3 regions of the Vibrio qinghaiensis genome follow, and region 1 is predicted to be linked to each of the others. Evidence: predicted binding sites of a transcription regulator. Region 1 holds the regulator's gene; each other region holds the start of a gene.
The links. The regulator PurR, encoded in region 1, represses purine synthesis genes. The targets are predictions, from matches to a motif close to TNANGNAAACGTTTNCNTNA.

Region 2: glpX (class II fructose-bisphosphatase) is a predicted target of PurR. The motif match lies at 2,336-2,355, and genes of this name have one in related genera.
Region 3: CCZ37_RS08185 (NupC/NupG family nucleoside CNT transporter) is a predicted target of PurR. The motif match lies at 2,166-2,185, and genes of this name have one in related genera.

The regions. Positions count from the first base shown of each region.
Region 1 covers NZ_CP022741.1:1,647,722-1,658,721, reverse strand. The annotation lists gene topA (type I DNA topoisomerase) at 1-2,354, shown strand, start outside; gene glgC (glucose-1-phosphate adenylyltransferase) at 3,012-4,229, shown strand; gene glgA (glycogen synthase GlgA) at 4,231-5,685, shown strand; gene CCZ37_RS07570 (alpha/beta fold hydrolase) at 5,825-6,625, shown strand; gene CCZ37_RS07565 (putative signal transducing protein) at 6,622-6,936, opposite strand; gene CCZ37_RS07560 (TVP38/TMEM64 family protein) at 6,948-7,628, opposite strand; gene CCZ37_RS07555 (TfoX/Sxy family DNA transformation protein) at 7,778-8,365, opposite strand; cyclic di-GMP riboswitch class I at 8,480-8,565, opposite strand; gene purR (HTH-type transcriptional repressor PurR) at 8,727-9,734, opposite strand; gene torD (molecular chaperone TorD) at 10,005-10,652, opposite strand; gene torR (two-component system response regulator TorR) at 10,940-11,000, shown strand, end outside.
Region 2 covers NZ_CP022741.1:2,561,647-2,572,646, reverse strand. The annotation lists gene pfkA (6-phosphofructokinase) at 200-1,162, shown strand; gene glpX (class II fructose-bisphosphatase) at 1,274-2,281, opposite strand; gene zapB (cell division protein ZapB) at 2,599-2,841, shown strand; gene metF (methylenetetrahydrofolate reductase) at 2,960-3,850, opposite strand; gene CCZ37_RS11955 (bifunctional aspartate kinase/homoserine dehydrogenase II) at 4,096-6,507, opposite strand; gene CCZ37_RS11950 (O-succinylhomoserine (thiol)-lyase) at 6,507-7,673, opposite strand; gene metJ (met regulon transcriptional regulator MetJ) at 7,957-8,283, shown strand; gene CCZ37_RS11940 (malic enzyme-like NAD(P)-binding protein) at 8,431-9,708, opposite strand; gene rpmE (50S ribosomal protein L31) at 9,914-10,129, opposite strand; gene priA (primosomal protein N') at 10,398-11,000, shown strand, end outside.
Region 3 covers NZ_CP022741.1:1,786,782-1,797,781, reverse strand. The annotation lists gene CCZ37_RS08200 (YcgL domain-containing protein) at 1-105, shown strand, start outside; gene CCZ37_RS08195 (lytic murein transglycosylase) at 129-1,097, shown strand; gene CCZ37_RS08190 (LysR family transcriptional regulator) at 1,159-2,106, shown strand; gene CCZ37_RS08185 (NupC/NupG family nucleoside CNT transporter) at 2,325-3,530, shown strand; gene folD (bifunctional methylenetetrahydrofolate dehydrogenase/methenyltetrahydrofolate cyclohydrolase FolD) at 3,692-4,552, opposite strand; tRNA gene CCZ37_RS08175 (tRNA-Arg) at 4,754-4,830, shown strand; gene CCZ37_RS08170 (class I SAM-dependent DNA methyltransferase) at 5,038-6,756, shown strand; gene CCZ37_RS08165 (restriction endonuclease subunit S) at 6,746-7,963, shown strand; gene CCZ37_RS08160 (SIR2 family protein) at 7,956-9,155, shown strand; gene CCZ37_RS08155 (type I restriction endonuclease subunit R) at 9,152-11,000, shown strand, end outside.

The DNA.
Region 1 (11,000 bases):
TGCCGGGTAAAGAAAAAGTAGTGGCGGAATTGCAAAAGTTTGCCAAAGATGCTGATTGCATTTATCTCGCAACCGATTTGGACCGCGAAGGAGAGGCCATCGCTTGGCACCTTCGTGAGATCATCGGTGGCGATGAACAGCGATACAAACGAGTTGTATTTAACGAAATTACTAAAAATGCAATCCAACAAGCCTTCCAAACACCGGGTGAATTGAATATCGACGGTGTAAACGCCCAACAAGCGCGCCGTTTCATGGACCGTGTGGTGGGTTTTATGGTCTCTCCATTACTTTGGAAAAAAGTGGCGCGTGGCTTGTCTGCGGGCCGCGTCCAATCGGTGGCGGTGAAATTACTTGTTGAGCGTGAGCGTGAAATTAACGCGTTTGTCCCTGAAGAGTTCTGGGATATCCATGCTGATACGAAAACGCAAGATAAAACGGATTTCCGTCTGTTGGTCGCGCAAAAAAATGATGTAGCGTTTAAGCCTGTCAACGAAGCGGAAGCTAAATCAGCGGTTTCGATTTTAGAAAAAGCTTCTTACGAAGTGTGTAAACGTGAAGACCGCCCAACCAGTAGTAAACCTTCCGCTCCTTTTATCACCTCGACGTTACAGCAAGCAGCCAGTACTCGCTTGGGTTACGGAGTGAAGAAAACGATGATGCTAGCTCAGCGCTTGTATGAGGCGGGTTACATCACTTATATGCGTACCGATTCAACCAACTTGAGTGCTGAAGCGGTCGAAGCGGTTCGCAGCTATATTGGTAGTGAGTTTGGACAAGCCTACTTACCTGAGAATCCGTTAGCTTATGGAAGTAAGCAGGGCGCTCAAGAAGCGCACGAAGCGATTCGTCCATCCAGTGTGGATGTGAAAGCCGATGATTTACAAGGTATGGAAGCGGATGCTCATAAGCTATACGCGCTAATCTGGAATCAGTTTGTTGCTTGCCAAATGACTCCAGCTCAATACGATTCGACCACTGTGAGCGTGAAAGCGGCAGAATTTACCCTTAAGGCGAAAGGTCGCATCCTTAAATTTGATGGTTGGACACGAGTTCAACGTCCAATGGGTAAGAATGAAGACCAAATTTTACCTCCAGTGAAAGTGGGCGAAACGTTGTTATTGCAAACGTTAGATCCAAAACAACATTTCACTAAGCCACCGGCACGTTATACGGAAGCTGCGTTGGTAAAAGAGCTTGAAAAGCGTGGTATCGGCCGACCATCGACGTATGCTTCTATCATCTCTACCATTCAAGATCGCGGCTATGTGAAAGTGGATCAGCGACGTTTTTATGCTGAGAAAATGGGTGAAATCGTCACCGATCGTCTGGATGACAGTTTCAATGACTTGATGAACTATGACTTCACCGCGCGAATGGAAGAAAAGCTGGACCAAATTGCAGCAGGATCTGCAAATTGGAAAGGAGTCTTGGACGATTTCTTTAAAGATTTCACTGCAGATTTAGAAACGGCTGAACTGGATGAAGAACAAGGTGGTATGAAACCCAACCACATCGTGATGACCGACATTCAATGTCCGACATGTTCACGTCCAATGGGAATTCGTACAGCCTCTACAGGGGTGTTCCTCGGTTGTTCTGGTTATGCACTGCCGCCTAAAGAGCGTTGTAAAACCACCATTAACCTAGGTGACGAAGAAGGCGTCATCAATGTCTTGGAAGAAGATGTTGAAACGGCTGCACTGCGCGCTAAAAAGCGTTGTCCTATCTGTGAAACGGCGATGGATGCGTACCTAATCGATGACACACGTAAAATGCATGTGTGCGGGAACAATCCGAACTGCGAAGGTTACGTTGTAGAATTCGGTGAGTTTAAAGTTAAAGGCTATGATGGCCCAGTTGTCGAGTGTGACAAGTGTGGGTCAAACATGGTACTGAAAAATGGCCGTTTTGGTAAGTACATGGATTGCACCAGCGATGACTGTAAAAATACGCGTAAGATCTTAAGAAGCGGCGAAGTTGCTCCACCAAAAGAAGATCCTATCCATTTCCCTGAATTGCCTTGTGAAAACTCGGATGCGTATTTTGTACTGCGTGATGGCGCTTCAGGCCTGTTTCTTGCGGCGAGCAATTTCCCGAAATCTCGCGAGACACGTGCGCCATTGGTTGAAGAATTGGCTCGTTTCAAAGAGCGCCTAGCACCAAAGTATCAATACTTAGCTGATGCGCCTACACATGATCCTGATGGTGTGGCTGCGGTTGTACGCTTTAGTCGTAAGTCAAAAGAACACTATGTACGCACTGAGATAGACGGTAAACCCTCAGGTTGGACGGCGTTGTACGATAATGGGCGGTGGGAAATTACCGATAAGCGTAAAAACGCTAAAAAATAGCCTTTAATGTGATCAATGCGAAAAGGTAGCCTTCGGGCTACTTTTTTTTGGCTGGAGTTTGAGCAAGTTCAACTATTCATACTATTCATGGAGAATGTGTCGCCAATATTTTGACATTCCATGTGTAAGGCAGTATTGATTAACTATCCGTGAGCGGGCGGGGGTGTCGGATGTTCAGAGTCTTGTGCGCAGGAGATAGCCCTATTGCACCAGCATGTTGTGAATTGTTCAGTCGGTTCAACAACTAAAATGGAGCTATTTGGTGTAATTAATACTTATGTCTTTAACCTAATAAACATAGCGTCATAAATTCGTTGTATTTTTAATAAAAAGAGAGTGTATATAAAATTAAGAATGCATCAATCAGGTGAATAAAAATGATTAGTTAATACATTGTTATGTTTATATGCTACACCGAGCTGTAAATGTGAGCTAGGTTAGGAGTTAGCAAACTAAAGGGCTCAGACAAGTCAGAACAGCGTATTTAAAATTGTATTATTTCTTTAATTCGATAACGTATAAACAACCCATTGCATTTAGGGTGGTGAGGGAGTTTCATACAGCCCACTGCAAGTGGTCAATAAGGATAGCATCCATACATCCCCTGTAAATTAAGGCATGGAATGCAAATATAAGAATGAAATAAGGAGAATTAAAATGGCTGGTGTTTTAGGTATGATCCTCGCTGGTGGCGAAGGCTCTCGCTTGATGCCTCTAACGGAATCGCGTAGTAAGCCTGCTGTGCCATTTGGTGGCAGTTATCGTTTAATCGATTTTGCTTTGAATAATTTTGTAAATGCGGATCTGATGCGCATCTATGTACTGACACAATTTAAATCTCAATCTCTATATTTACACATGAAGAAAGGTTGGAACCTTTCGGGCATCACCGATCGGTTTATCGACTCAATCCCTGCACAGATGCGTGATGGCAAGCGCTGGTATGAAGGCACTGCAGACGCTATTTATCAAAATATCCGCTTTATTGAACTCTCTACCCCCGACCAAGTATGTATTTTTGGCTCTGATCATATCTATAAAATGGATATCCGCCAGATGCTCGATTTCCATAAACGTGTAGACGCAAAACTGACCGTTTCTGCGCTGAGAATGCCATTGAAAGAAGCGTCTCAGTTTGGTGTAATTGAAGTTGATGAAGCTGGAAAAATGGTCGGCTTTGAAGAAAAACCTTGTAACCCCAAAGCGATCCCTGGGCACCCAGACCTTGCACTTGTTTCTATGGGTAACTACATATTTGATACAGATAAGCTCTGTGCAGAACTGCGTCGTGATGCTGAGGATAATCAATCCAGCCATGATTTTGGCAAAGATATTATCCCTAAACTTTTCCCGGAAGGAGAGGTTTATGTCTATGATTTTTCAACCAATAAAATTAAAGGCGAAAAAGACACAACTTACTGGCGTGATGTTGGTACGATTGAGGCCTATTGGGCAGCGCACATGGATCTATTAGAGCATGATGCCGATTTTTCGTTGTATAACCGTAGCTGGCCTCTGCATACTTATTATCCACCATTACCACCTGCAACCTTTGTTGATTCACACGATCGTAAAGTACAGATCACAGACAGCTTAATCTCTGGTGGAAGCTATATTCAAGGTGCGAAGATTTACAAATCTGTACTAGGTTACCGCAGTAACATTGGAGCCAACACTTTAGTGAGTGAATCTGTGATCTTAGGTGATGTTAAAATCGGTGAAGGGTGCACAATTAAGCGTGCGATTATTGATAAAAACGTCGAAATAGCACCTGGTACCATGATTGGTGAAGATTTAGAACTTGATAGACAACGTTTCCATGTTTCTGATGAGGGCATCGTTGTTATCGCAAAAGGAACAAAAGTTGGATTCTAGAATGGAAAAAATCGATGTTTGGTTTACCGTTTCAGAAGCTCAAGGTTTGATCAAAAGTGGTGGTTTGGCTGATGTGGCCAAAGCACTGCCTAAAGCACTGCAAGAGTTAGGTCATCAGATAGCTATTGTGCTACCGGCTTATCGTTCTATCTCGGGCATCTCTGATGCCCCTATCGTGCTTGAAACTGAGCTTACTCATTGGCCGCATACCTCTTATTCGGTTCGTCAAATGGAACTTGATGGAGTCCTTGTTTACCTAATTGAATGTGAACAATATTTTGGCCGAGCACAAATGTATGGCGAGAATAACCAAGCGTACGCTGATAATGGCGAGCGTTTTGGTTTCTTTTCAGCAGCTAGCCTAGATGTTTTACCTAAGCTCGGTAAAAAACCAAAGATTATCCATGCAAATGATTGGCATACAGGGTTGGTTCCATTTTTGTTGAAAACGCGTTACCAGCATGACGCTTATTTTTCTGATATGAAAAGCGTATTGACTGTTCACAACGCGATTTTTAAAGGTATTTTTTCTTATCATCAATTAGAGATCATCCCAGAATTGAACTTATCTGGCATGGAATTTTTACGCTACGGACACGATCACGTCAGTATGCTCAGAGCCGGAATTGCCTTTGCTGACAAAATCAATGCCGTTAGCCCTAATTATGCTTCCGAGCTGCTAACACCGCTTGGCTCTCATGGGTTGGTAGATGATTTTGTTCACCGAACTAGAGATTTGCACGGCATCGTTAATGGGTGTGATTATAGTGAGTGGAATCCACAAAACGATCAATTTCTTCCTCTTTGCTACAACGATGAGGCTGAGTCACTTCAAGCGGGTAAGCGGGCGAGTAAGCGCATGCTGCAAGAAGAGCTGCAATTACCTCAGCGCGAAGTGCCTTTGTTCGGGATGGTCTGCAGACTCACTCATCAAAAAGGTTTTCATTATATATTACCTATACTTGAGTCTTTCTTACGCAATGATGTCCAACTGATTATTGTTGGTACAGGAGAGCCAGAAGTTGCTGCTCAGCTAAACAGAATAGCGGCGAAGCATACTGACAAATTTGCATTTGTTGAAGCTTATAGCAACCGTTTTGCACATTTGGTTGAAGCTGGTTCTGATTTCTTCTTAATGCCCTCCGAATTTGAAGCTTGCGGTTTGAATCAGATCTACAGTATGGCCTATGGCACGCTGCCCATCGTTCGTGAAGTCGGTGGTTTAAAAGACACCGTACGTGATTATGATAAATTTCCTCAAGAGGCAACAGGGTTTGGGTTTCATGAACCTTCTCCTGAAGCACTGTTAATTGCGATGCAACGAGCGGTATTGTTTTATTTACAGCATCCTGATGTTATGTTGGAAGTTCAGCAAAGAGCAATGCGGCAAGATTTTAACTGGCAGGATTCAGCGAAAGAGTATATTAAGATGTATCATCTGGCGATTCATGGCTGATGTTTTATAATAAATAAGGCGCTTCGGCGCCTTATTTGTTAACTGTGCAGCCTAATAGACCCGTGCGTTTTTTCACTCTTAACAGCGAGTTTTGTGGTAGTCTTAAACTTCTTAAATTGAAGATGATTAACGGTTTTGTATGTCTCATAGCTTACTTTTCCATAAAACTTACCTCCATGCTACCAGTGATGAATGGGTTGTCTTTGTGCATGGTGCAGGGGGAAGTTCATCTATCTGGTTTAAGCAAATCAAGGCCTATCGTGAGCATTTCAACTTGTTACTGGTTGATTTACGAGGTCACGGAAAGTCAAATCAACTGTTTCAAGAGTTGATGGCAAATCGTTACACATTTAAATCGGTCACTCTTGATATTCTCAAAGTGCTCGATCATTTGAAAATTCACTCTGCCCATTTTGTTGGAATGTCACTTGGTACTATTATCGTGCGTAACCTTGCTGAAATGGCAGCAGGACGAGTTCGTTCAATGGTTCTTGGTGGCGCTGTAACCCGTTTGAATGTGCGCTCTCAGGTGCTCGTAAAGTTAGGCAATTTGAGTAAACACATTATTCCTTACATGTGGCTTTATCGTCTGTTTGCTTACATTGTGATGCCACAACGCAACCAAAAAGAGTCGCGGCATCTTTTTATTCGAGAAGCGAAGAAGTTGTGCCAAAAAGAGTTTAAACGCTGGTTTATGCTGACATCAGAAGTCAATCCTCTGATGAAATGCTTCAAAGAGAAAGAGCTGCATATTCCTACACTTTATCTTATGGGGCAGCGTGACTACATGTTCATTCAGCCTGTTAAAGAGATGGTGGCAACGCATACACAAAGCATGCTACTAGAGATCCCAGATTGCGGTCACGTGTGCAACGTTGAACAATCTGAGATGTTTAACCACCATTCAATTGAGTTCATACGCCAGCATCAGAGCCGTTAGTTTGAATCTAAACAACCGCAGTACCAGCAGGCTGCAAACTGCGGCTCGTTTTCTTCACTACACTGTTTACAAATCCAATACGTTTTTTCGCTTATTTCTTCGCTCTGATAAGCCATTAGTCGTACTTGAGCATCGGCTATTTGGGTTTCATCTAATAGCCATACATATGGCAAAGTTTCTTCTGTAAAAGGCAACTCTCCACTTAAACCGTATAAATTTTCACCTTTCACTTCACAGTGGATGTTGAATTGCTGTAAATACTGGCAAACGATGTAGGCTTCTATCGGATGGCTTGAAACGAAAATCTTCATTGCCATTCACTTCAAGCAGAAGTAGGGTTTTTATTTAATTTGGTCATAATCCACTTAGTGATAAGTGGGAAAAGACCGAGTAGAGCAAATGAAAACAAAACCGAAGGAGACACAATACCAGACAAATTTTCAATTTCAGCTAGTTGAGTTCCAGCATTCAGATAAACGGCAGTGCCGGGTAGCATACCGAGTTGGCTAATCAGGTAAAAGCGAGCCACAGATATGGGAGTTAGGCCCATTAATAAATTAATCAAGAAAAAAGGGAAAACAGGAATTAAGCGCAGTGAAAATAGATAAAATGCGCCATCTCTTTCGACACCTTGATTAATCGTTTGCAGCTTTTGACCAAACTTTGTTTGGATCCACTCTCGTAGCAAGAAACGGCTACTCAAAAAGGCGATTGTTGCACCTATGGTACTGGCAAAGGAGACAAGTAGTAAACTCGTCCAAAAACCAAACAGCGCAGCGCCCAATAACGTGACGACCGCCGCTCCAGGGATAGAGAAAGCAGTGAGCACAATATAGAGTGAAAAATAGATCAAAGCAGCGCTGATCACGTTTTGACTAATGTATTCGTTTAATAGCATTTGCTGTGCTTTGGCATTATCTAACGTTAGATAGTGGCCAAAATTTACAATCAAAAAGACAATAAAGGCCAATAAAGCCAAGCCTAAGAGAAGTTTTTTATTCATGGTATTCCTCAAAACGACATATTTTACTAGATATAGTGAAGAAGACAGAGGAAGTCGAATTTATATTTCAAAACGGGATGAAAAAAAACGCCCGCATGGTGATGCGAGCGTATTTGATTATTTAATCGAGATATTTATTTACTCGGAGGTTAAAGGCTTTTAGCTAATTCATCGCGTCGAGATTGTGGGATAACCGACCAATGCTTGCCTTCAATCGCACCTTCAAGGGCCCATAGCAATTCAAGACTGATTGAAGAAGAATGGGTTTGCTGAATCGCTTTATAGGCTTCCAAGGCTCCTTTGCTTTGCAAATCTGTCACAGATTCAATCCCAGCTTTCTTGAGCATACGTTCGGTGGCGAGACGAAGGTTTGGGAGATCTTTTAGACGATCTGGCTTGGCTTGGGCTTGAATCTCTCGCTCTTGTTTTGCGATTTCGAGTGCGACAGCAGCATCTCGTAAAATGAGCGAAGGGTTTTGCCAACAATTGTCAGGCAATGCAAAATATTTCGTGACGACAGGGAACCCGCGTTTTTTATAGATATAGGGCTCATAGCCTTGCTCTTTAAAGCGAGAGGTTGACAAATCGTCTGCGCGAATATGAAGTTTATCGTTTACGACCAAAGCAAACATGGTGTCATCGACAAAAATGCCGAAGCCGCCAAACATTGAACGAGACTTAACACGTCCAAGTTGTTCGAAGAGTCGCATAGAATCTTTAAGTATTGGTTTATCCATGCTGTAAATTCTCGGTGTATGGGAAAAACGCCACCAAAATCAGGTCCGAGAGATTAGCAAACTTATGCAGAAAGAGTGTCAGTAAGGAGTAAACTTAACGTTTGCATATTTGCCATCGGCAACCCCGCTACCTATTGAATATTCAGTTTAGGCCGGAGGCTTTGCGTCCCATCCTTTCAAATGGTTTGCCCTGTGCGTGACTTCTAATAATAAGAATATATAAATTTTTGGATGAGCATCACGTTTATTTATTATTTGCGTGATGCTTATTCCAAATTTACTATTATTTGATACGGCGTTCTGTCTCAAGTGTAGGAAAATTCCTAAAATTGACATTTGTCGCTTGCTTTAAATAATGACACTATTTTGTGATATTTTTTACTGTGTTGCGTTCAACAATCTCGGGGTGCATCTCAAACACACGACGTTCATGCTCTTTGTCTTTAATGCGTTCCAATAGGATTTCAAAGGCGTTTTTCCCTACTCGTCGCTTTGGCTGGTGAACCGTGGTTAACGGTGGCGAGAAGTATTCAGCCAGTTCTATATTGTCATAGCCAATAACAGACATGTCATCAGGAATACGGATGCCTTTTTGTTGCAAGCGACTCATTAAACCGAGAGCCATTGTATCGTTAAAGCAGAAAACAGCCGTTGGGCGTTTGTCCATGGCGGCGATCTTGTCGGCGGCGAGAACCGCCGTATCACATTCGAAATTACCTTCTAAAATCCAATCGTCATGCGCTTTAAGGCCTGCTTCGGCAAGCGCACGCTTAAACCCTTGAATTCGCTCTTGGCACGCCGCTTTTTCAAAGTGTCCACTTAAGCAAGCAATGTCAGTATGTCCATTATCAATAAGGTATTTGGTGGCGAGATATCCGCCTTCCTCTGAGTTATCAATAATTTTATCCGCTTGAGAACTTTCAGGGCCCCAATCCATGATAACTTTCGGAATGTCTGAATGACGATCAAGCATCTCAAGCAGTTCTTGGGTGAGGTCCGAGCACATGACTAACATACCATCGACACGTTTTTCCGCTAGCATGCGGATGTAGTCGCGTTGTTTCTCGTAAATACCGCCGGTATTGCACAAAATAAGTGTGTAGCCTTGGCGGTAGCAGTAACTTTCAACACCATCGATAACCTCAGAAAAAAATAAGTTTGTCGATTGGGTCACTAACATACCAATGGTACGGGTGGTGTTGCATTTTAAGCTGCGAGCGACTGCACTTGGTGCATAGTTGAGCTCTGATACCGCTTCCATCACTCGTTCTTGGGTTGCTTCAGCCACAAAGCGAGTTTTATTGATTACATGCGATACCGTGGTGGTTGATACGCCCGCTAAGCGTGCAACGTCTTTAATCGTAGCCATAAATTCTCTGTCCTGTCGATAACTGCTGAAAGTGGTAGTCACGAAGAGCAATTCAGCGGTATTAGGCCTATCAGTGTCATATTGAAGCCTAAAAGTAGTAAAAACACAAAAACCGCCTCTAGACAGCGGTTGCATCTTCAATTCATTTTTTTATCGTTTGCGGCCAAGATTCTAGTCCGCAAATGTCGATCAAGCAACGAAAAATCCACCGAATAAATCGGTCAACAGTCACAACTGACCGATTTAGTAATAGATATTAACCAGGTTATCTCATTGGTTTGATAAATAATCGCGGTCTAAGTGAAGAAATGCGACTAACAATTCGCTTGCGGCACCATAAAAACCAAATTGATCAATTTGTTGGCAACGAAGATGGAATTGTGGGATCCAAGAGAGCAAATGTTGTTCAATAAAATCACACTGCTGCGTAAAGGCTTGTTCAAAGTGTGCTTCTTGCTCAAGTTCATTGGAGCGAATGACCAAGTTACCTAAGAAATCCAGTTCAATCGCAATGTGGTCGGCGGGTTCGTTGAGTGCATCGTTGACTGTAATGTGATGGGCTGCCATCAAATCCGACATTGCTCTGGCTGGTTCGTCATTGAGCAACCCTGATTTTCCAATGTAAATTGAGGCATAGGGCAGCGCGGACTCCTTATTGGATTTTAAAAAAAGATCACAGAAATCGGCTGCGAGCTCAAGCTGTGCGTCTTCTTTGTCTTGCAATCGGTTTAGTGCATCAACTAATTTATCAATAGCAGGTTTAAGTGTCGTATTTTCAGCCAACCCTGAAAGAAATGTACGAATAGCGGACGTATGGTATTGCCCTAATTCATGTTCCGAAAGTTCTTTCACAAATAAGCTCGAAAGCCACCAATAAATCTCGGCACGCTGTTCATTAAAAGCTTTTATGTCTTGCATAGTACTGGCTCTCCAAGGGTGTGGTTTTGCGAAAATCGTTTTTTAAAAGTAACTGCTGTAAGTGTAACTAATAAAAATGAATAGCAGTCACTAAGAAAATGAAAAAATATGAGTGATTTTTTCATTAAGTTAATGGATGTCCGGAAGGTTGTTTTGAATCAATAAACTCTCATCTTTCTTAATTTTAAAAGTTGTACGACTAGAATTATGACTATTTATGAATAGAATGACTTTGTACAGAATCTCGAGCCGAGGTTTGAACCTTTCTATAGAGTAAAGTGGTGTAAATGAGCTATCACGTATTAGTCGTTGAAGATGACGCAGTTACCAGCAGCAAGCTGACTGGAT
Region 2 (11,000 bases), 910 kb from region 1:
GAATCAACAAAGCGTTAACTCAAAACTGTAATACTCTTACATAAGTAGCAAACTTACATGATTTCGTGCAAATAACAGTAGTATTCCTTTTTAGGAAAGGTAACATTATGCACAGATTGGAAAGATTTTGTTGTCTGTTTTATCGCTAACGGACAGCGTAAAAAATGAGTATTAAGTTCCCAAAAAATCGAGGGTGAGCATGATTAAAAAGATCGGTGTTTTGACTAGTGGCGGTGACGCACCTGGCATGAACGCAGCAATCCGTGGTGTTGTTCGTACGGCACTCGGTGCTGATTTGGAAGTATTTGGTATTTACGACGGCTACCTTGGCCTTTATGAAGATCGCATTAAAAAATTGGATCGTTCAAGCGTTTCTGACGTTATCAATAAAGGTGGTACTTTCCTAGGTTCTGCGCGTTTCCCTGCATTTCGTGAAGTCGCAGTACGTGAAAAAGCGATCGAAAACCTAAGAAAGCATGGTATTGATGCTTTAGTTGTCATCGGCGGTGACGGATCTTACATGGGTGCGAAAAAGCTGACTGAAATGGGTTTTCCATGCGTTGGTTTACCAGGCACGATTGATAACGACATTGCTGGTACCGACTACACCATTGGTTACTTAACAGCATTAAACACGGTTATCGATGCAATTGACCGTTTACGTGATACTTCCTCTTCTCATCAACGTATTTCGATTGTTGAAATCATGGGTCGTCATTGCGGTGATTTGACTCTGATGTCGGCAATTGCGGGCGGTTGTGAATACATTATCACCCCAGAAACTGGCTTGAATATGGATCAACTGATCGCGAACGTTCAAGACGGCATTAAGAAAGGTAAGAAACACGCCATTATTGCACTGACTGAGTTGATGATGGATGCTAACCAACTGGCGAAAGAAATTGAAAAAGCAACGGGACGTGAAACTCGCGCTACCGTGCTGGGTCATATTCAACGCGGTGGTCGCCCGACGGCGTTTGACCGTGTTCTTGCGTCACGCATGGGTAATTTTGCGGTACATTTACTGCTTGATGGCCACGGTGGTCGTTGTGTTGGTATTCAGAAAGAGCAGTTGGTTCACCACGATATTATCGACGCAATTGAAAATATGAAGCGTCCAGTTCGCACTGATTTGTATAAAGTGGCTGAAGAGCTGTTTTAATCGCTTCTTCCATCTCGGTATAAAGTGAGTAAATAAAAAAGACCGCATTGCGGTCTTTTTTGTCTCTCTATGCTTTGTCGTTAAAATAAAACAGAGCAAAGCACTGGCGGATTACAAAATGATCGCGCGCACTTCTGGGTCTTTGCGCTCTAAGTAGTGAATTGATTTAATACGGCGAATGGTACGACAGCGGCCACGAATTAATAGCGTTTCTGTGGTGGCGATGTTGCCTTTGCGGGTAATGCCTTCCAGCAGATCCCCTTTGGTGATACCAGTAGCTGAGAAAATGACGTTATCACTGCGGGCCATCTCTTCCATTTTCAGCACTACGCCAGCTTCGACACCCATTTCCGCGCAGCGAGCTAACTCTTTTGCACCGTAAATGCGGTTTTCTTCCGTATCGCCTTTGACTTCATGACGTGGTAGCAGACGGCCATGCATATCACCATCTAGAGCTCGGATGACCGCGGCTGAAACCACTCCTTCAGGTGCACCGCCGATGCAGTACATCACGTCGACTTCACTATCAGGCATGCAAGTTAGGATCGAGGCGGCGACATCGCCATCTGGCACAGCAAACACGCGAACACCCATCTCTTGCATCTGCGCTATGGTGGCATCATGGCGAGGTTTCGCTAAGGTGATCACCACTAGAGTGTCTAATGGTTTATTCAGCGCCGCGGCGATATTTTCTAAATTCTCTTTTAAAGGTTTATTGAGGTCAATGCACCCTTTAGCACCGGGGCCAACCACCAATTTTTCCATGTACATATCAGGTGCTTTAAGGAAGCTGCCTTTTTCGCCAGCCGCCAAAACAGCCAATGCGTTTGACTGGCCCATTGCCGTCATGCGCGTACCTTCAATAGGATCCACTGCGATATCAACCGCATCGCCACCAAGGCCAACAAGCTCGCCAATGTAGAGCATTGGAGCATCGTCAATTTCGCCTTCACCGATTACAATTTCACCTTGGATGTCGGTTTTATTGAGTAGGTTGCGCATGACTTCTACCGCTGCGCCATCGGCCGCATTTTTATCGCCTCGGCCAAGCCATTTGTAACCTGCCAGTGCAGCACCTTCAGTGACTCGAGAGAATGCCATTGCTAAATCGCGTTTCATGCTAGCTCCAAAGAAAAGGGAATAGGAAATTTCGGCGGGAATTTTAGCATATCAAATAGTAAACGTTTGCTTTTTTAGTTCACAAGGATTGCACTTGATCAAAGCTAAGCGTCAAATTGAGTGAATCTATCGCCAGATAAGGTGTTTTTCTGCCTAGCTTTAGCGCTTAAGTGAGCTTGCGGTTAAGTTGAGCTGATTTTTTAATCAAATAGCGAGAAAATTTGCATATAGTGAGTGTTTCTGAGCGCTGTGCTGAGTAGAATGAACCAATAAGTGAAATTTTGTTCACCTCAACCGAATAACTAAGGGTATGCACCATGTCTTTTGAAGTATTAGAACTACTAGAAGCAAAAATTCAAACCGCAGTTGACACCATCGCACTTCTACAAATGGAAGTGGAAGAGCTTAAAGAAGAGAAACAGCAGCTTGTGAATGAAGCGAATGAGCTAAAAGTAGCGCGTGAAGAGCTTGAGCAAAAAGCGCAACAAATGGAGCAAGAGCAGAATGCATGGCAAGATCGTATTCGTAGCTTACTTGGTAAAATGGACGACGTGGAGTAATCTGCTCGCTTAAGTAATACCACAACGCCGACATCAAGTCGGCGTTACTTTTAATCAATCATCGCGTTTTATCACGAGCAACATTTACCAATAATAGCGTTATGAGTGCAGAGAAAGTTTATGCTTTCGGTCTTACGCCCAACGTATGGCACAATGCGTAGGTCATTTCAGCGCGATTGAGCGTATAGAAATGGAAGTCTTTGACGCCTTCACGGCTTAAAATGCGAACCATGTCAATGGCTTGGCTTGCACCCACGAGCTGGCGTGTGGTTGGGTCATCATCTAATCCATTAAATTGTTTCGCCATCCATCCGGGGACTTTAACGTTGTTTTGCGCGGCAAAGCGAGAGGCTTGTTTAAAGTTTGATACCGGTAGAATGCCCGGTACAATTTCAGCATCAATACCAGCGGCTACGCAGCGGTCGCGAAATCGTAAGTAGCTTTCAACATCAAAAAAGAATTGAGTAATTGCGCGGTTTGCACCTGCATCAATTTTGCGTTTTAGATTGACCAGATCGGCTTGCGCGCTTTTCGCTTCAGGGTGGACTTCTGGAAATGCCGCGACAGAAATATCAAAATCATGGCGAGATTTGAGTAGAGTCACTAAGTCGGAAGCATACATTTCTGGTTTGCCGCCACCAGCGGGAATATCGCCACGCAGCGCAACTATGTTCTGGATGCCGTTGTGCCAGTAGTCATCGGCAATCTGAATCAACTCATCGCGAGAGGCATCGATGCAAGTGAGGTGCGGTGCTGCAATAAGACCAGTTTGATCTTTAATCTCTTTAATGATCGAATGGGTGCGGTCGCGCTCGCCAGAGTTTGCTCCGTAAGTCACAGAAACAAATTTAGGTTGCAGGGTTTTTAAACGGTGAACGGAATTCCACAATGTCTCTTCCATTTGCGCTGAGCTGGGTGGAAAAAACTCAAATGAGACATTGATATTATCTGATAGCTCAGCCACGTTCTGGTTGAGTGCATCAATATGACCGGCGTGCGTGTATCCCATTTTATTTCTCCCTGTGGCGTTTTTGCGCCAATCTATTATTCCTTAAGTTGACGTTTAGACGTCTATATGTCCACAGAATGTATTGAATAACATTTTATGTCAACACTGTAATTATGAATATTATTCATGTTGATTGTGAGTGACCTTCAAGTCATGCTCACCCTCGGTATGCATGACCTAATATCATCCTTTCGCAGTTAAATTAAGGAGCCTAGTGGCCCCTTAATCTGGAATAAGCTGGAGTGTTACAGCAAGCTTGACAGCAAGTTGAGGTCCGATTGGATAGCTCCTGCTGTCACTTCTCTACCAGCGCCCGGACCACGAATCACTAACGGGTTATCGCGATACCATTTACTCTCGATAGCAAAGATGTTGTCACAAGGTAAAAGGTTAGCCAAAGCGTGTTCACGCTCTAAAGCTTCAACCCCCACCGTTGCTTTGCCATTTTTCTCAAGCCTTGCGACATAGCGTAGCACTTTATCTTCACGTTGTGCTTTGGTTAGCCTCTCGGCTAATTTTTCACTCAGCAGTTGGCCTTTGTCTAAAAAGTCATCCAGTGAGAGGTGCTTGAGCTCATCAGGAACCAGTGATTCAACTTTGACATTTTCCGGTTCGATCTGTAACCCTGCTTCACGGGCTAGGATCACCAGTTTGCGCATGACGTCTGAACCATCCAGATCGCTGCGCGGGTCAGGCTCGGTAAGTCCTTGTTGCCATGCTAAATCGACCAGTTCGCTAAACGGTATTGAGCCGTCGAATTGCTGAAATAACCAAGATAAAGTGCCAGAGAAAATACCAGAGAGGGCGACGATTTCATCGCCGCTTTCACGCAAATCACGCACCGTGTGGTTAATGGGTAAGCCTGCGCCAACCGTCGCGTTGTAGAGCCAATGGCGGCTAATTTTCGCGAACGCTTCTTTTATTTGGTGGTAATCGACGCTAGAGGAAGAGCCCGCGACTTTATTCGCCGAGATAAGGTGAATCCCATTTTCAGCAATATTGAGGTAGTGATCAGCTAGCTCTTTGCTTGCGGTTACATCGAGCACAACCGCTTCGTCATACCCTTGAATATTGCTTAAGCGTTGTAGCCAAGCCATTCCCTCACTGGCAATCGCTTCATCGTCAAAATGCTTTAAAACCGATACCGCATCTATCCCTTGCTCATCAAACCAATAGGTTTGGCTATCGACCACTGCGACCAATTCGAAGTTCATGCCATGGCGTTTTTCTAACTCTGATTTTTGTTCAGCAAAGAGTTTTAACCAACTCGAACCAATGTTGCCTTTGCCACACAGTGCCAGTGCGACCCGTTTTTGCGCCTGAAATAGTTGGTTATGCATACCCACCACTAAGGGGGTGATCGGCGTTTTACGCAGTACCGCAACTAAACTCAGCCCAGATTCTGCTTCACAGATAAACTCGATCGGTGATGAACGTAGCTGTTGATAAAAGCCGTAGCAGTGGTTGGGGTTTTTCGTCACACCAGCACCCACGGCACCCACTAACGAAAAGCCTTCTTTGAGTTTAATTTCCGCTTCAAAAGCGGCATCTTGCAGATGAGCTAGAGCTCCGCCTGAAATCTCAGCAGTATAGGCAAGGCGCAGTTGGTGTTGATCGGCTTGAGTATCGAAAGCTAGTGGTTCGAGTTGAGCACGACGCAAGCTGCGTAGCACATCGTTTTGTAGGCGCTGGAAGTCATGCCCGTGAGCAAAATTAAGCTCAATCAACAGCACATCATCAAGTGAAGTAATGATTTTGGCACCACGTCCCGATGCCAATACACGCTCAATGCGAGTCGAGCCTGCTTCGGGTTGATAACTGCAGCGCAAGTGCAAATCCATGGTGCTTTGGGCCACGGGCTGCAAAGTTCGGCTGTGCAATACCGGGGCGGCAAGGCGCGCTAACTCGTTGGTTTCGTCCAAACGCAGTAGCGGCAGTAAACAGGCATCACTAACAATGCGCGGGTCGGCGCTATAAACACCGGCCACATCACTCCAAATCGTTACTCGGTTTACTTCCGCAAGTGCGCCGATCATCGTAGCGGAGTAATCGGAGCCATTGCGCCCAAGTAGCACAGTATCACCTTGTTCACTGCGAGCCATAAAGCCTGTGATGATCACTCGGTGATGCGCGTGTTGTGCCAAAATTTCTTTCAGCAAAGGGTAGGAGCGAGCGCGATCCACTTCCGGTTGTGTGCCTGCTTGCGCGCGAAGAAATTCGCGGGCGTCTTGTGCCACAGCCGCAAGGTTATGTTGATTGAGTAACGCCGCCAATAAGCGTGATGACCACACTTCACCATGGCCAAGTACTGCCGCTTGTTGAGCTGGTGATAGGGGCGCGCAAAGCTGACCCAAAGTGCGAATTTCGTTGGTGAGTAAAGTGATGAGCGGTTGCGCTGCATCTTCATCGAGCAGCGCGTTGATTAAATCGGTTTGGTACTGACGGACCGATTGCAAGTTCTCATGAGCCACTCGACCATCTTTATTAAGAGCGTCGAGAAATTCGATTAAACGATTGGTGGTTTTTCCTGCGGCAGAAACCACCACCAAATCATCAGCTTGAGAATACTCTTTTAAGATATTAACGACCCGTTTGTAGCATTCAGGATCGGCAAGGCTGCTACCGCCAAACTTGTGCAATTGACGTAGGGCAGTCATTAATAGGCCTCCTGCGCTTTAGCAAAGGCCTGCGCGAGATCGTCAATCAAATCTTGCGCATCTTCTAAGCCGACCGATAGGCGTAATAGCTGCTGTGAAACACCGGCTTCGGCCAACGCTTCTTCGCCCATCGCTCGGTGAGTCATCGAAGCGGGGTGGCAGATTAAGCTCTCCACGCCTCCTAATGATTCTGCCAGTGAGAATAATGTTAACTGAGAGACAAAATATTTAAGCTGTTCAAAGCTGCCCGCAAACTCAAAACTGAGCATAGAGCCAAAGCCAGATTGCTGCTTTTTCGCTATCTCATGGCCAGGATGCTCTGGCAAACTCGGGTGATAAATGACCTTGACTAAGGCTTCGCATTGCAGATAGTCCAAAATAGCGCGTGAGCTCTCCTCATGGACGCGCATTCTTGCGCCTAAGGTACGAATGCCACGCAGCGTCATGTAGCTATCAAAAGGGGTTCCCGTTGAGCCAAGGCAGTTGCCCCACCATGCTAGCTCTTCAGCGTGCTGCTCTGTTTTAGTGATAACAACTCCGCCAATCACATCGGAGTGGCCGTTGATGAATTTGGTGGTGGAGTGGATGACAAAATCTGCGCCCAACTCTAATGGTTTTTGAAATACTGGCGTTAAGAAGGTGTTGTCAACCGCCACTAATGCACCGACGGCGTGTGCTTGTTGGCAAATATCAGCAATATCGACCACGCGAACTAATGGGTTGGATGGAGTTTCAATGAGTAGCAATTTGGGTTTTTTCGCCAAAGCAGCCTGCAAAGCGTTTGGATCGGATTGATCAATAAAGAGTGTCTGAAAATCGCCTTTTTTGGCGCGTGTATTAAACAGGCGATATGTGCCACCGTAGCAGTCATGCGGGGCCACAATCAGATCGTCAGGACTTAAAAAGGCGGAAACCCATAGATTCAGCGCCGAAGTGCCACAGTTAGTCACCACCGCGCCTTGACCCGATTCGAGTTCAAACAACGCTTTTTCGAGCAGACCTCGATTCGGGTTGCCAGAGCGTGTGTAATCGTATTTAGGCACTTCACCAAACGCAGGAAAGCTATAATTTGTCGAAAGATAAATTGGAGGCACAACAGCATGATATTGAGAGTCGGATTCAATACCGGTTCTAACGGCGATGGTGGCTGGCTTGCGAGTGGTCATGACGGTTTCCTTACTTAATAAACTCAATAAACTGACTTTTATTGAGGGGGTTCCTGCCTTATTCGGGGACAACTAAGGTGGCAATTTCAATTGTCTAGAGTATTAGCTATATCCGATAGTGCGCTATATTGCTATCTATCAGTCGATAATGGCACACTTTACTGAACCAAAAAGAAGACGTCAATATATCTAGACGTCTATATGTCTTTGCTTGTGGCGGTAAATCCCGCTAAAATCCAACTTTCAAATTTTTAACGACCAATTACGATAACGAAGGTGCGCAATGGCAGACTGGAATGGGGAATACATTAGCCCATATGCTGAACATGGGAAGAAGAGTGAGCAAGTCAAAAAAATCACCGTTTCAATCCCATTGAAAGTGTTGAAAGTATTAACTGATGAGCGCACTCGCCGTCAAATCAATAACTTACGCCACGCAACCAACAGTGAGCTGCTGTGTGAAGCCTTCTTGCATGCTTATACCGGTCAACCTTTACCGACCGACGAAGATTTGAGAAAAGATCGTCCAGACGATATTCCGACGGAAGCAAAAGCATTAATGACCGCCATGGGCATTGAATTTGAAGCGTATGATGATGAAGAAGTGTAGCGCGTAATTGCGGTACAACGAGATAAAATCGAGAGGATACTGGGTAAGTTGCCATGGTGACTTTGGCTCTGTGTCTCAGAATATAAAAAAACCGCTGAAAGTCAGCGGTTTTTTTCGAGCGAGGCATTTAGCCGCTCAAGCTTGTGATTATTCTTGCATGTAATTGACAGGCATCTCGATTCGAGCGACGCCAGAGTCAACCGCTGCTTGAGCAACCGCTTTAGCAACACGAGGCAGTAGGCGTGGGTCCATCGGTTTTGGAATGATGTATTCAGGGCCGAAACTTAACGCTTTTACGCCTGCGGCTTTCAACACTTCAGCCGGCACTTCTTCTTTAGCCAGTTCACGTATCGCCTCAACTGCGGCTAGCTTCATTTGGTCATTAATTTCACTAGCACGGACATCCAAAGCGCCACGGAAAATAAATGGGAAGCACAACACGTTGTTGACTTGGTTTGGATAATCGCTACGACCTGTGCCGAGAATTAAATCATCACGTACCGCGCGTGCGAGTTCTGGTTTAATTTCTGGATCTGGGTTTGAGCAAGCAAATACGATCGGTTTATCGGCCATTAATTTTAGCGCTTCGGCAGGCAGCAGGTTGGGGCCTGACACACCTAGGAATAAGTCAGCGCCTTCAATCACATCTTCCAGTGTGCGTTTGTCGGTGTTATTAGCAAACAACTGCTTATATTCATTAATGTCATCGCGACGAGTATGAATCACACCTTTGCGATCAAGCATGTAGATTTTTTCACGCATTGCGCCGCACTTAATCAATAGTTCCATGCAAGCGGTGGCTGCTGCGCCAGCGCCAAGACAGACGATAGTGCATTCGTTGAGTTTCTTGCCTTGCAGTTCAATCGCATTGAGCATGCCAGCGGCGGTAACAATCGCAGTGCCGTGTTGATCGTCATGGAAAACAGGCACATTACAGCGTTCGATCAAACGGCGTTCAATCTCAAAGCAATCTGGTGCTTTGATATCTTCTAAGTTGATGCCGCCAAAGGTGTCAGCGATGTTGGCAACCGTATCGACAAATTCATCGATTGTGCGGTGTTTTACTTCAATATCAATTGAATCAAGTCCAGCAAAGCGTTTAAACAGTAGCGCTTTTCCTTCCATGACGGGCTTGGAAGCCATCGGACCTAAGTTACCTAAACCAAGAATAGCCGTGCCGTTTGAGATCACAGCGACGGTGTTGCCTTTCGCAGTGTATTTATAAACGTTGTCGATGTTCTGCGCGATTTCACGAACCGGTTCAGCGACGCCCGGACTGTAAGCTAGAGCAAGGTCTTCAGCCGAGTCGGCAGGCTTAGTTAATGAAATGGCAATTTTACCCGCGGTTGGGTAAGCATGATAATCGAGTGCGCGTTGGCGAAATTGTTCTTCTGCCGTTAATTCTTGGTGAGTGTCATCAGACATAGGTATAAGTGCTCGTGTTGGATTGGAAAAGGTCCATAATTCTAATGGATGTTGCTCAAACTTCCTAGGCGGGAACCTGACGTGCTTCATCAAAAAATGGAGAAAATGTCGCAGATAAGACCAGTGCGTACTGACAACTATACAAAAAATGCCAACAAAAAAGGATGCCGAGGCATCCTTTTTTAATTTTCTAGCAAAAAAGAGATTATTTGCTAGAAAGAGCACCGAAACGCTTGTTGAAGCGATCTACACGGCCGCCAGTATCAACGATACGTTGCTTACCAGTGTAGAATGGGTGACATTTGTCACACACGTCTAGGTGGATAGAATCTTTGCCTAGCGTTGAGCTGAACTCGAAAGAGTTGCCGCAAGAACAAGTCGCGCTAACTGCTTTGTACTCTGGATGGATACCAGCTTTCATGGGATAACCTCAAATTGGGCCGCGTCGCTATCCGAATCTATGCCGGACACCACACGTAGTTAATAAAAAAATGTTGATACCGCTGACTGCTTAACATCAAGCAAGAAGCCATATCATCAAGGCGCGATATATTAATGAATCCTCTTCAGTGGATCAAGCCATTTCGCCGCTATTTTCGCCACATTTTTGTCCAATGACGAAGCTCGAATTTCGGTGACGCATCCAGTAGACTGTCTTTTCACATTTTTTGTAGAACGAACGGTCGATTATGCGCCCCACCATTGCACGCGTTGCCTTACCTGTCCCATTGGATAAGCAGTTTGATTATCAGATCCCAAGTCATCTGTTTCCGATTGTTGGTGGACGAGTGTCGGTGCCATTTGGTCGGCAAACTCTGGTGGGTATCGTCACCGCTATAGTCAGTGAGTCTGAGTTTTCAGTCGATCAATTAAAGTCGCTAAAAGCGGTGCTCGATAGCCAGCCAGTCTGGCCAGAGAAACTCTATCAATTGCTGTTGTGGTGTAGCCAGTTTTATCAATACCCATTAGGCGACACGTTATTTAATGCATTGCCTGGCGCATTACGCAAAGGGAAAGCGGCCGATTTTTCGACTTTAGTAGAGTGGCAACTGACGCCCGGTGGGCGCGATCAACTCATGCAAGGATTTGGGCGAGCGGTAAAGCAAGCCAAAGTGATGGCGATGCTTGAGTCTGGCGCTGTACCCCATCAACTGTTTATTGATGAAGAGGTAGGTAGCAGCGTACTCAAAACCTTACAAGAGAAAGGCTGGATAGAATCACTGGAAAAACGGCCGACACTGACGGCTTGGCCGCAGAATGTTGAAGCGGATGTGGAAAAGCCCAAGCTCAAC
Region 3 (11,000 bases), 140 kb from region 1:
AAAGAATCTCTGAAAAATGAGGGTTTTTTCCTGCAGTTACCGCCACCGCCACAAAATTTACTAGAGCAATATAAGCAGCAAAAGGCTCAGCAAAAAGAAAGCTAAGTTTTCAGCTCAAGGAGGGTGATTTGAAAAAGTTCTTGTCAGTGGTATTGGGATTAAGCCTCTCCACGCCATTGATGGCAAATGAGGTTAGTTTTGAGCAGTATGTGGAAGGTTTGAAGCAACAAGCGCGCAGTGAAGGCATTTCAGAGCAAATTTTAACCGATGCGTTTAAAAATGTGGCACATAAACCACGCGCCGTGACGGCCGATCGCAATCAACCAGAAAAGAAACTGACGCTGGATGAGTATATCCCGCGTGCGGTTCCTGAATGGAAAGTCAAGCAAGCAAAGGCGCTGTATGAAAAGCACTATGCCGAGCTTAGCCGCATTGGCGAGCAGTATGGCGTGCAGCCGCGCTTTATCGTTGCGTTATGGGGTGTTGAAAGTAACTTTGGTGCTTTTACCGGTAATTTTAGTGTGATAGATGCTTTGACGACCATGGCTTATGACGGTCGTCGAGAAGCATTTTTCCGCAAAGAGACCATGGCCGCGTTGCAAATTCTGCAGCAGGGTCATATCCAAGCCGATGAGATGAAAGGGTCTTGGGCTGGCGCGATGGGCCAATGCCAGTTTATGCCGAGTTCGTTTTTGGCGTTCGCTTCCGATGGTAACGGCGATGGCAAAAAAGACATTTGGCACACAAAGGAAGATGTATTTGCATCGACAGCCAACTATCTCAGCCAATCGGGGTGGGATGACAAATACACTTGGGGACGTCAAGTTAAAGTTCCGCCTGGGTTTGACCGCACTTTAGAAGGGCGACAACCAGAAAAAGGGAAATCACTGAGAGAGTGGAACAAGCTCGGTATTACCCGTTACGAAGGTAAACCACTGCCTAATTTAGACAAGGTTCAAGCTTGGCTTATCATGCCAGATGATGAAAATGGCCGCGTTTACTTGGTATACAACAACTATAATGTGTTGATGAAGTGGAATCGCTCATACTATTTTGCGCTCGCGGTGAGCCATTTGGCGGATAGAATTACCTATTGATTTGAACCTTAATTGAACGCAAAGGGCTCATCATGAGCCCTTTGCTATTTCTGGAGAACGTGTGCTAGTTGAACGTGCAGGGCAAATGGTGATATTTGCCGCGTTAATCAAACATCAAGGCTTTACCGCTGCGGCCAAAAGCTTAAGCGTATCGGTATCGCATGTCAGTAAGCAGTTGGCCTTACTGGAGGCCTCGCTCGGGGTGAAGCTCGTTCAGCGAACCACGCGCAGCTTCACCACAACTGAGGCTGGAGAGGCTTTTTATCGCCATTGTACTGCGGTCGTTGGATTGATGGATACTGCGCAGTCTGAAGTGGAAAGCCAGCGTGATGAGGTGTCTGGGCTGATTAAGCTTGGTCTTTCACAGTCGTTTGGTTCTTTGCACATTTTGCCAGCACTGGAGGCGCTTCGTCAGCGCTATCCCAAACTGCAAGTGGAAGTGCATTTGTTCGATTATCGAGTCGATATGCTCGAAGAAGGGCTTGATTTGTGGGTGACCAACAACGAGCATCTACCCGAAGGTTACGTGGCGCAACGTCTCGCCGATTGCCAGTTTGTGGTTGCCGCGTCACCGGAATACTTATTAAACCATTCAACCCCTCAGACACCCGGTGATCTGTTAGGTCACAACTGTCTTATCTACCGTAGTTGGGAGCGAGATTACACCCGTTGGTCGTTTGCCAATCCAGAGCAAAAAATCAACATCAATGTGTCGGGTAACTATTCGGTAGATTTAGCCGAAGCCGTGCGTGACGCCGCCGTGGCAGGGTGGGGTGTTGCTTACTTGGCGACTTATTTAATTCGAGATGAATTTCGAACCGGTAAACTGATCCAATTGCTGCCAGATTGGCACGCAAATCAAAGCATGCCTTTTTATGCGGTTTACCCGAGCCGGCAACACATGCCGAAGAAAACCTCAGCCGTGATTGAATTTATCAAGGCTTTAATCGGTACACCTTGCTATTGGGATACTCAATTAGAGCCTTACATCCGTTTTACAAAAGCGTAATGAGCACGGTTTATTATTTCCCAACTCAGAAACATCTTTTCTATATGGAAAATATAAGCCTAGGCAATCGTTTAGCTTGTTACAAATCAACAGCTTGAAAATGGAAGATTAAGGCTGCTACTGTTAAGCACACCTCTGTAACATTTGCGACTTGCGCATTCGTTTTCGCACGATAGAATGCGCGCCTTTCCTATCCCCGTTATCTGGATTGACAGCAAATGAACTCATTACTTGGCGTCGTCGCCATCTTATTTACGGCTTGGCTACTTTCTACCAATAGAAAAAACATCCAATTTAGAACCGTGTCGCTCGCTTTTTTATTGCAAGTAGGCTTTGCACTATTGGTTCTGTATGTCCCCATGGGGAAAGAAGTGCTCAACAGTGTCACGGGTGCGGTATCGAATTTGATCAATTATGGGCAAGAGGGAATTGGCTTTCTCTTTGGCGGTTTAGCCAATGGCAGCGTTGGTTTTGTGTTTGCGATTAATGTGCTTGGCATCATCATTTTCTTCTCTGCTTTGATCTCCGGTTTGTATCACATTGGTTTGATGCCTAAAGTGATTAACTTGATTGGCGGTGGTTTGCAAAAATTATTGGGTACGGGGCGCGCAGAGTCACTGTCAGCCACGGCGAACATTTTTGTCGGCATGATTGAAGCGCCGTTAGTGGTTAAGCCCTATTTAAAGCACATGAGTGATTCGCAATTTTTTGCGGTGATGACGTGTGGCTTAGCCTCGGTTGCGGGCGGTACGTTAGTCGGCTATGCCTCACTGGGCGTTAACCTTAACTATCTTATTGCGGCGGCATTTATGTCAGCTCCAGCCGGTTTGTTGATGGCGAAAATTTTGCTGCCGGAAACCGAAGCGCAAAGTCAGCAGGTGGCCAATGAAGAGGTTGAGATACCAAAAGCAACCAATGTGGTTGAAGCCGTGGCTGATGGTGCAATGTCTGGGCTTCGTATCGCGGTTGCGGTTGGGGCAACGTTACTGGCCTTTATCAGTGTGATTGCGCTACTCAACGGCCTATTGGGCTGGGTGGGCGGTCTGTTTGGCTTAACCCTTAGTTTTGAGTTGATTTTAGGCTACCTATTTGCTCCAGTTGCGTGGCTGGTGGGCATTCCATGGAGCGAAGCGATGACGGCAGGCTCACTGATTGGTAATAAAATTGTCGTGAACGAGTTTGTCGCTTTCATCCAATTGATGGACGTAAAAGATTCGCTCAGTGAACATTCTCAAGCGATTGTAACTTTTGCTCTGTGCGGCTTTGCCAATATTTCGACCATGGCAGTATTGATCGGTGGTTTGGGCAGTTTGGTGCCAGAGCGTCGCAGCTTCATCTCTCAATATGGTTTTCGAGCGATCAGCGCTGGCGTGTTGGCTAATTTGATGAGTGCTGCGCTTGCTGGGGTTATTTTGTCGCTATAAACGTAGCGTTTCTATTCATCGTTAAAAACTGGCCCGTTAAACATCAGCTCGTTAAAAAACCCCAGCGCAATGCTGGGGTTCTTTTTCGCTCGCCGCTCATGGCTATCAATAGCCAATAGCCAATAGCAATAATCAATAGCAGTAAGCAGTAATGAGCAAGATCAGTTGTTGGGGTGAAATTGCTCGCATGCCAACAGGGTGTTTTCAATCAAACTGGCCACCGTCATTGGCCCGACACCACCCGGAACCGGGGTGATCAAGCTTGCTTTGGTGCGCGCTACATCGTACTCGACATCGCCAATCAGCTTGCCTGACTCCAAGCGGTTGATGCCCACATCAATCACCACTGCACCTTCTTTAATCCATGCGCCGGGAATAAAATTGGGTTTACCAACGGCCACCACCAACAAATCAGCTTGGCGAACATGGTGTTCTAAATCTTTCGTGAAGCGGTGGCATGTGGTTGTGGTGCAACCTGCTAGTAGCAGCTCTAATGTCATTGGTCGGCCGACAATATTGGATGCGCCCACAATCACCGCATGTTTACCACGCAGTTGAACGTTATAGCGCTCAAGCAAAGTGATGATCCCTTTGGGCGTACAAGAGCGCAGTTTAGGAATGCGCTGGGCTAAACGGCCCACATTGTAAGGGTGAAAACCATCGACATCTTTTTCAGGAACAATGCGTTCAAGCACATGGGTTGTATCAATCCCGGCAGGTAAGGGCAGTTGCACTAAAATGCCGTCAATTTCAGGGTCGGCATTGAGCTTATCGATTAACGCCAGTAGCTCCTCTTCGCCAGCAGTGGCTGGAAGATCATAGGATTTAGAAACAAAACCCACCTCTTCACAAGCACGACGTTTGCTGCCGACATACACTTGTGACGCAGGATCTTCTCCCACCAGCACCACCGCCAGCCCCGGAGCGCGAAGGCCCACTTGAGTGCGAGCTTTTACCCGCGCCGCTACTTCAGAGCGAACCGTCTGGGAGATGAGTGTCCCATCAATATTTTGAGCAGTCATGGCTTTCCTTACACATTGGTCGCAAATATTTTTGGGCGCATTGTCGCAGATATTTAAAGTAACATCTATAAGCAAACGTTTGCCTTGTTCTGTTTTTCGACACTCGGCTACCGAATGGCAGTTTTTTAGGCATTTGAAACCGAATCTTAGAGAAAGCGATTGATTTACGGAGTTCAACTCGTATAATCCTGTCCCTGTAGCGCGCCCTTAGCTCAGCTGGATAGAGCACGTCCCTTCTAAGGATGTGGTCGTAGGTTCGAATCCTACAGGGCGCGCCATCTATTTCAGGGCGCAGCAAGCTAATACTTGCTGCGCCCTTTTTGTTGCGCGATAGCTAGCCGCAAAGCAAACGGATTATTCGTTCTTGATTACTCACAAGGCGCTCTCTATCTCATAAAACCACACTTAACTCAGTCATAAAGCGAGGATTTTTGCGCTTCCACTGGTATCATATCGGCAATTTTTCGTGTCTTAAGAAATCTGCAATGAACCAACAAGAACAACAATACCTCAAAGCGCTAGAAAGCAAACTCTGGACGGCGGCCGATAAACTGCGCGCCGCGTTGGATGCGTCACAATACAAACATGCGGTGCTGGGGCTGATTTTCGTCAAATACGTTTCGGATGCGTTTACCTTGCGCCAGCAGGAAATCAAAGCTGAATTGACCAACCCAGAGCACGAATACTATTTAGACCCGCAAGATTTCACCCCAGAAGAACTGGCCGAAGAGATCGCGATAGAGCTAGAGCAGCGCGATTTCTACCAAGAGCAAAATGTGTTCTGGCTACCGCCGGAATCCCGTTGGTCGTTCCTGCAAGATAACGCACCGCGTGTGATTGGCGGTGCAGAGCTGGTGATTGAGGGCGCAAACCAACAAAAAATCACCAAGAAAATCACCTCAGTCGGCCATTTAATTGATAACGCACTGGAAGGGATTGAGCGCGATAACCCCAAACTCAAGGGCGTACTCAACAAACACTATTCAGGCCTTAAAATCGACCAAGCCAAGCTCAATGAACTGATCAACCTGATTGCGACCATTCCGTTTAATCACCAGTCGCTCAGCAGCAAAGACATTCTTGGCCATATCTATGAATACTTTTTAGGTCAGTTTGCGCTGGCTGAAGGCAAAAAAGGCGGTCAGTTTTATACGCCTGCCTCCATCGTAACCCTAATTGTAGAGATGATTGAGCCATTTGAAGGCCGTGTCTATGACCCAGCGATGGGCAGCGGCGGCTTCTTTGTCCAATCGGATAAATTTATTGAGCGCTATGCTAACCAAAAAGAGATCGACCCGCTGACGCAAAAGCAGAAAATCTCGATTTACGGGCAAGAATACAACTACACCACCTGGCAATTGGCGGCGATGAACATGGCGATTCGTGGGCTGGATTACGATTTTGGCAAAGAGCCCGCCAGTACCTATACCAACGACCAACACCCTGATTTACGTGCGGACTTCATCATGGCTAACCCGCCGTTCAATATGAAAGAGTGGAACATTGGTGTTGATGATAACGATCCGCGCTGGGTATACGGCACACCGCCTTCAGGTAATGCCAACTTCGCGTGGATGCAGCATATGCTTTACCACCTTGCCCCTGATGGTTCTCAAGCTTTACTGCTGGCTAATGGTTCGATGAGTTCATCCACCAATAACGAAGGGGAAATTCGCGCCGCCTTGGTTGAGAACGATTTGATCGAATGTATGGTCGCGCTGCCCGGGCAACTGTTCACCAACACGCAAATTCCGGCCTGTATCTGGTTCTTAACCAAAAACAAGAAAGCTCGCACCGATAAAGCGGGTCGTAAGCTGCGTGATCGTAAAGGCGAAGTGCTGTTTATTGATGCGCGTAACCTTGGCTATATGAAAGACCGCGTGCTGCGTGATTTCAGTTTTGATGATATCCAGAAAGTGGCAGATATTTTCCACGCATGGAAAACCGGTGAAGCGGTTAATGGCGTGACGTATCAAGACCAAGCCGGTTTTTGTAAATCAGCAACGTTGGAAGAGATTAAGAAACACGATTTTGTATTGACGCCGGGGCGTTATGTTGGCGCAACTGAAGAGCTAGATGATGGTGTTCCATTTGCAGAAAAGATGGCAACCTTAACCGAAAAACTGAGTGGGCAATTTGCTGAATCAGCCAAGTTAGAAGCGCAAATTAAGAAGAACTTGGCGGGGTTGGGTTATGTCATCTAACTATTTCCAAACAACTATAGGCGCCCAAGTAACGCTACAGCGTGGTTTTGATATCACTAAGAAGCAGCAAATTCCGGGAGATATACCAGTGGTATCATCTGGAGGCATTGCGAGTTACCACAATGAAGCCAAGGTGGATGGGCCTGGAGTTGTTTTGGGACGAAAAGGAAGTCTGGGTACTGTTTTTTATTTGGATTGTCCTTTCTGGCCACATGATACTAGTCTTTGGGTCAAAGACTTTAAGGGTAATAACCCTCACTTTGTATACTACTTCTTTACGAGTATTGCTGAAAAGCTGAAAGGCATGGATGTTGGAGCTGCAAATCCAGCTTTAAACAGAAACCATGTTCATCCAATGGAAGTGTTATGGCCTATTCGGGATGTACAAGATGATATTGTCAGAATTGTTGGTATTCTCGATGATAAGATCTCACTTAATATTCAAACAAACCAAACCCTAGAACAAATGGCTCAATCTATCTTCAAGTCATGGTTTGTCGATTTTGATCCGGTCAAAGCCAAGATGAATGGCGAGCAACCAGAGGGAATGGATGCGGCTACCGCCTCGCTATTCCCCGAAAAGCTTGTTGAGTCTGAGTTGGGTTTGATTCCTGAGGGTTGGGAAGTAAAACCTCTAGACAAGGTTGCTCATTTTCAAAATGGGTTAGCATTGCAAAAATTCCGATCAGAGTCTGAGGAGGATGATTTTCTACCTGTTCTAAAAATTGCTCAGTTACGTCAAGGCTACTGTGACGGAAAGGAGAAGGCTCGTTCAGATATTAAAGAATCTTGCAGAGTGTATGATGGTGACATGATCTTCTCATGGTCGGGCACTTTGATGATTGATCTATGGACTGGTGGTAATGCTGCGTTAAATCAACACCTTTTCAAGGTTACGAGTGAGGAATACAACCTACCGTTATACCTATACTGGACAAAGCATCATCTCGCGAAATTCCAGCAAATCGCCAAAGATAAAGCGGTAACTATGGGACACATAAAACGAGGCCATTTAAGTGAGTCTTTGTGTGCTATCCCTCCAAAAGCATTAAGAGACAAGATGGATGAAGTTTTACTGCCATTAATCAATCAAGGTCTTAACTTGCGACTCCAGAGCAACCAGTTAGTCACGCTGCGTGACACTTTGCTTCCTAAATTGCTTTCCGGCGAAATCGAGTTAGAGACACAGGAGGCTAAAGGTGAATAAGCCATTCCATGACAGCTATCACATCATTGAGCGTGTTGAACAATACCTACAAAGTAAGTTAGAGGAAAATACTGATTTCAACGATGAAATCAACAATAGCGCTTCTATTGTTATATCTGAGCAGGGGCCGAAAGTGCGGGTGAAGAGTTTGACCGATGTTGATACTGAGTTTAGTTACGATGTTAGTGACATACTATATTGGGTTGAACGAGATACCTATTTTGATGAATTGGCGAAGTGGAACGGTGTCAAATTGCAAGAAAAGCATAGTGATGCGGTCAATTTTCTAAAAGAAACACATCAGTATTCTTTGTTCTTGGATCTGGTCGATGCTATTCGAAAACAGAGAGTCGCTCCTTTCGTTGGCGCAGGAGCATCACACCCTGCGGGGTACCCTAATTGGGGGAATGCGCTAAGTACGCTTGCTAGAACAATGGGGACAAATGTTGTTGAAGAGACTAAGCATCTACTGGAAAGCTATGATTACTTATTGTTAGCAGAGCAATTATTCAGACATAACGAACATGTTTTTCTTAACTTTGTTCAAACTGAATTTAGATTAAAACCTGCTCATGAGGATGATAGACCTATATTTCCTCCTATCATTGATCTATTACCGCAAATATCAAGCTCATGCATTATTACAACAAATTTTGATAGATTGATTGAAAAACGGTTCGAACTATTAAAAGGAAAGCCTCTTCAAGGTTATATGTATGGTAAACAAGAACAGAATGGTTTTGTAGGCCAGCTATTGAAAGGTGAACATTGTTTAATGAAGTTGCATGGAGATGCTGAACAACCCCAATCATATGTTTTTACTGAATCACAGTATTTAGAAGCATATGGTTCTGGCAGCATAGATTTTACAAAGCAACTGCCTAGGTCACTACGTCAAATATATGTGAGCCATTCTCTACTGTTTTTAGGATGTTCATTGGAACAAGATAGAACGCTAGAGTTGTTCAAATCTGTGAAAGATGAGGGGCATTTTGAAATTCCGAATCATTTTGCATTTCTTCCAGAGCCTGAACCAGAAGACAAAGCTGAAAAAATGGGAAGATTACTTAGTATGAGTATAAAGCCCATATGGTACGGAGCAAAAGATGGAGATCATTCGATGCTCGAGAAGCTATTGTTACTGGCAACGGATGTTGCTTGTAAAAGATACAGCTTGGGAGGTATCAAGTGATCACTGAAGGGCAATTAGAAGCACAATGTATAAATTGGTTTGTTGATCAAGGCTACCAATACCAAAATGGCTATGACATCGCGCCGGATGGCGACACGCCAGAGCGTGAAAACTATCAGCAAGTTACACTGCAAGCGCGGTTAGTGTCGGCATTGGAAACCTTAAACCCCAATATACCGAGTGACACCTTAATCGAAGTGGCGAAAACCGTTGCCACGCCGCCAACGCCCATCCTGATCAAAAATAACCAGGCTTTTCACCACTATTTAATCGAAGGTGTGCCGGTTGAATACTCAGTGATGGAGCAAGAACAATGGGTGACCAAGCATACTCATGTTCGATTAATGGATTTTGACAACTGCGAGAATAACGAATTTTTAGTGGTTAATCAGTTCACCATCACGGGCAGCAAAGGCAATCGTCGCCCCGATGTGGTGGTGTTTATCAATGGCTTGCCGATGGCGGTGATTGAGCTGAAAAACCCCGCCGATGACCACGCTGACATTTGGAATGCGTATAACCAAATCCAAACGTACAAACAAGAAATCGCCGATCTGTTTGCATTCAATGAAGCGCTGGTGATTTCTGATGGCTGGACGGCGCGAGTCGGTTCGCTGACCGCGAACAAAGAGCGCTTTTTACCATGGAAAACCATCGAGGACGAAGACGATAAGCCGTTACTCGAATTTCAATTAGAGACCATGGTGCGTGGCTTCTTTAAGCCAGAATTGTTGCTCGATTACATTCGCTACTTTGTACTGTTCGAAAATGATGGCGGACATGCCGACCCGGCCGCAGGCGCTATCATCAAAAAAATCGCCGGTTATCACCAATTCCATGCCGTGCGTGCTGCGGTGAAAGCGACGGTCATTGCGGCTACAACTTCTGACCAAATCACTGAGCCACGGGCAAATTACGCCAATATTGTGGTACCCGGAAGCAAAAAAGCGGGCGTAGTGTGGCATACCCAAGGCAGCGGCAAAAGCATTTCGATGGTCTGCTACGCCAGTAAGTTACTGCAACAGCCGGAGATGAATAACCCAACCTTAGTGGTGGTGACGGACCGTAACGACCTAGATGGTCAGCTATTTAACACCTTTACTATGGCGCAAGAAACCTTAAAGCAAATCCCGCAACAAGCCACCGACCGTGATGCATTGCGCGAGTTACTGCTCAACCGTCAGTCTGGTGGCATCATCTTCACTACGGTACAAAAGTTTGCATTGCTCGATGACGAAACGGCGCATCCTATCCTTTCAGAGCGCTCGAATATCGTGGTGGTGTCCGATGAGGCGCACCGCAGTCAGTATGGCAATAAAGCACGTTTGGTCGATGTCAAAGACGAGGATGGCCATGTTGTAGGCCAGCGTTACGTTTACGGCTACTCCAAATACTTGCGTGATGCACTGCCCAATGCGGCCTTTATTGGTTTTACCGGCACACCCATATCGCTAGACGATAAAGATACTCGCGGTGTGTTTGGTGACTATGTTTCCATTTACGATATTCAAGATGCGGTCGATGATGGTGCCACCGTGCCTATCTACTACGAATCGCGCCTCGCCAAGCTCGATATTAATCAAGATGAAATCGAAGCGCTTAACGATCAAGTTGAGGAAGAAATTGGCGAAGACGAAGAAACGGAAAGTCGCGAGAAAATAAAATCACAATGGTCAGCACTGGAAAAACTGGTGGGTGCCGAGCCACGAATCAAACAGGTAGCGAAAGATCTCGTTGAGCACTTTACCACTCGCTGTGAAACCTTTCCGGGCAAAGCGATGATTGTCGCCATGAGCCGAGAGATTTGCGTCGATTTATACCATGCGATTGTGGCAATTAAACCTG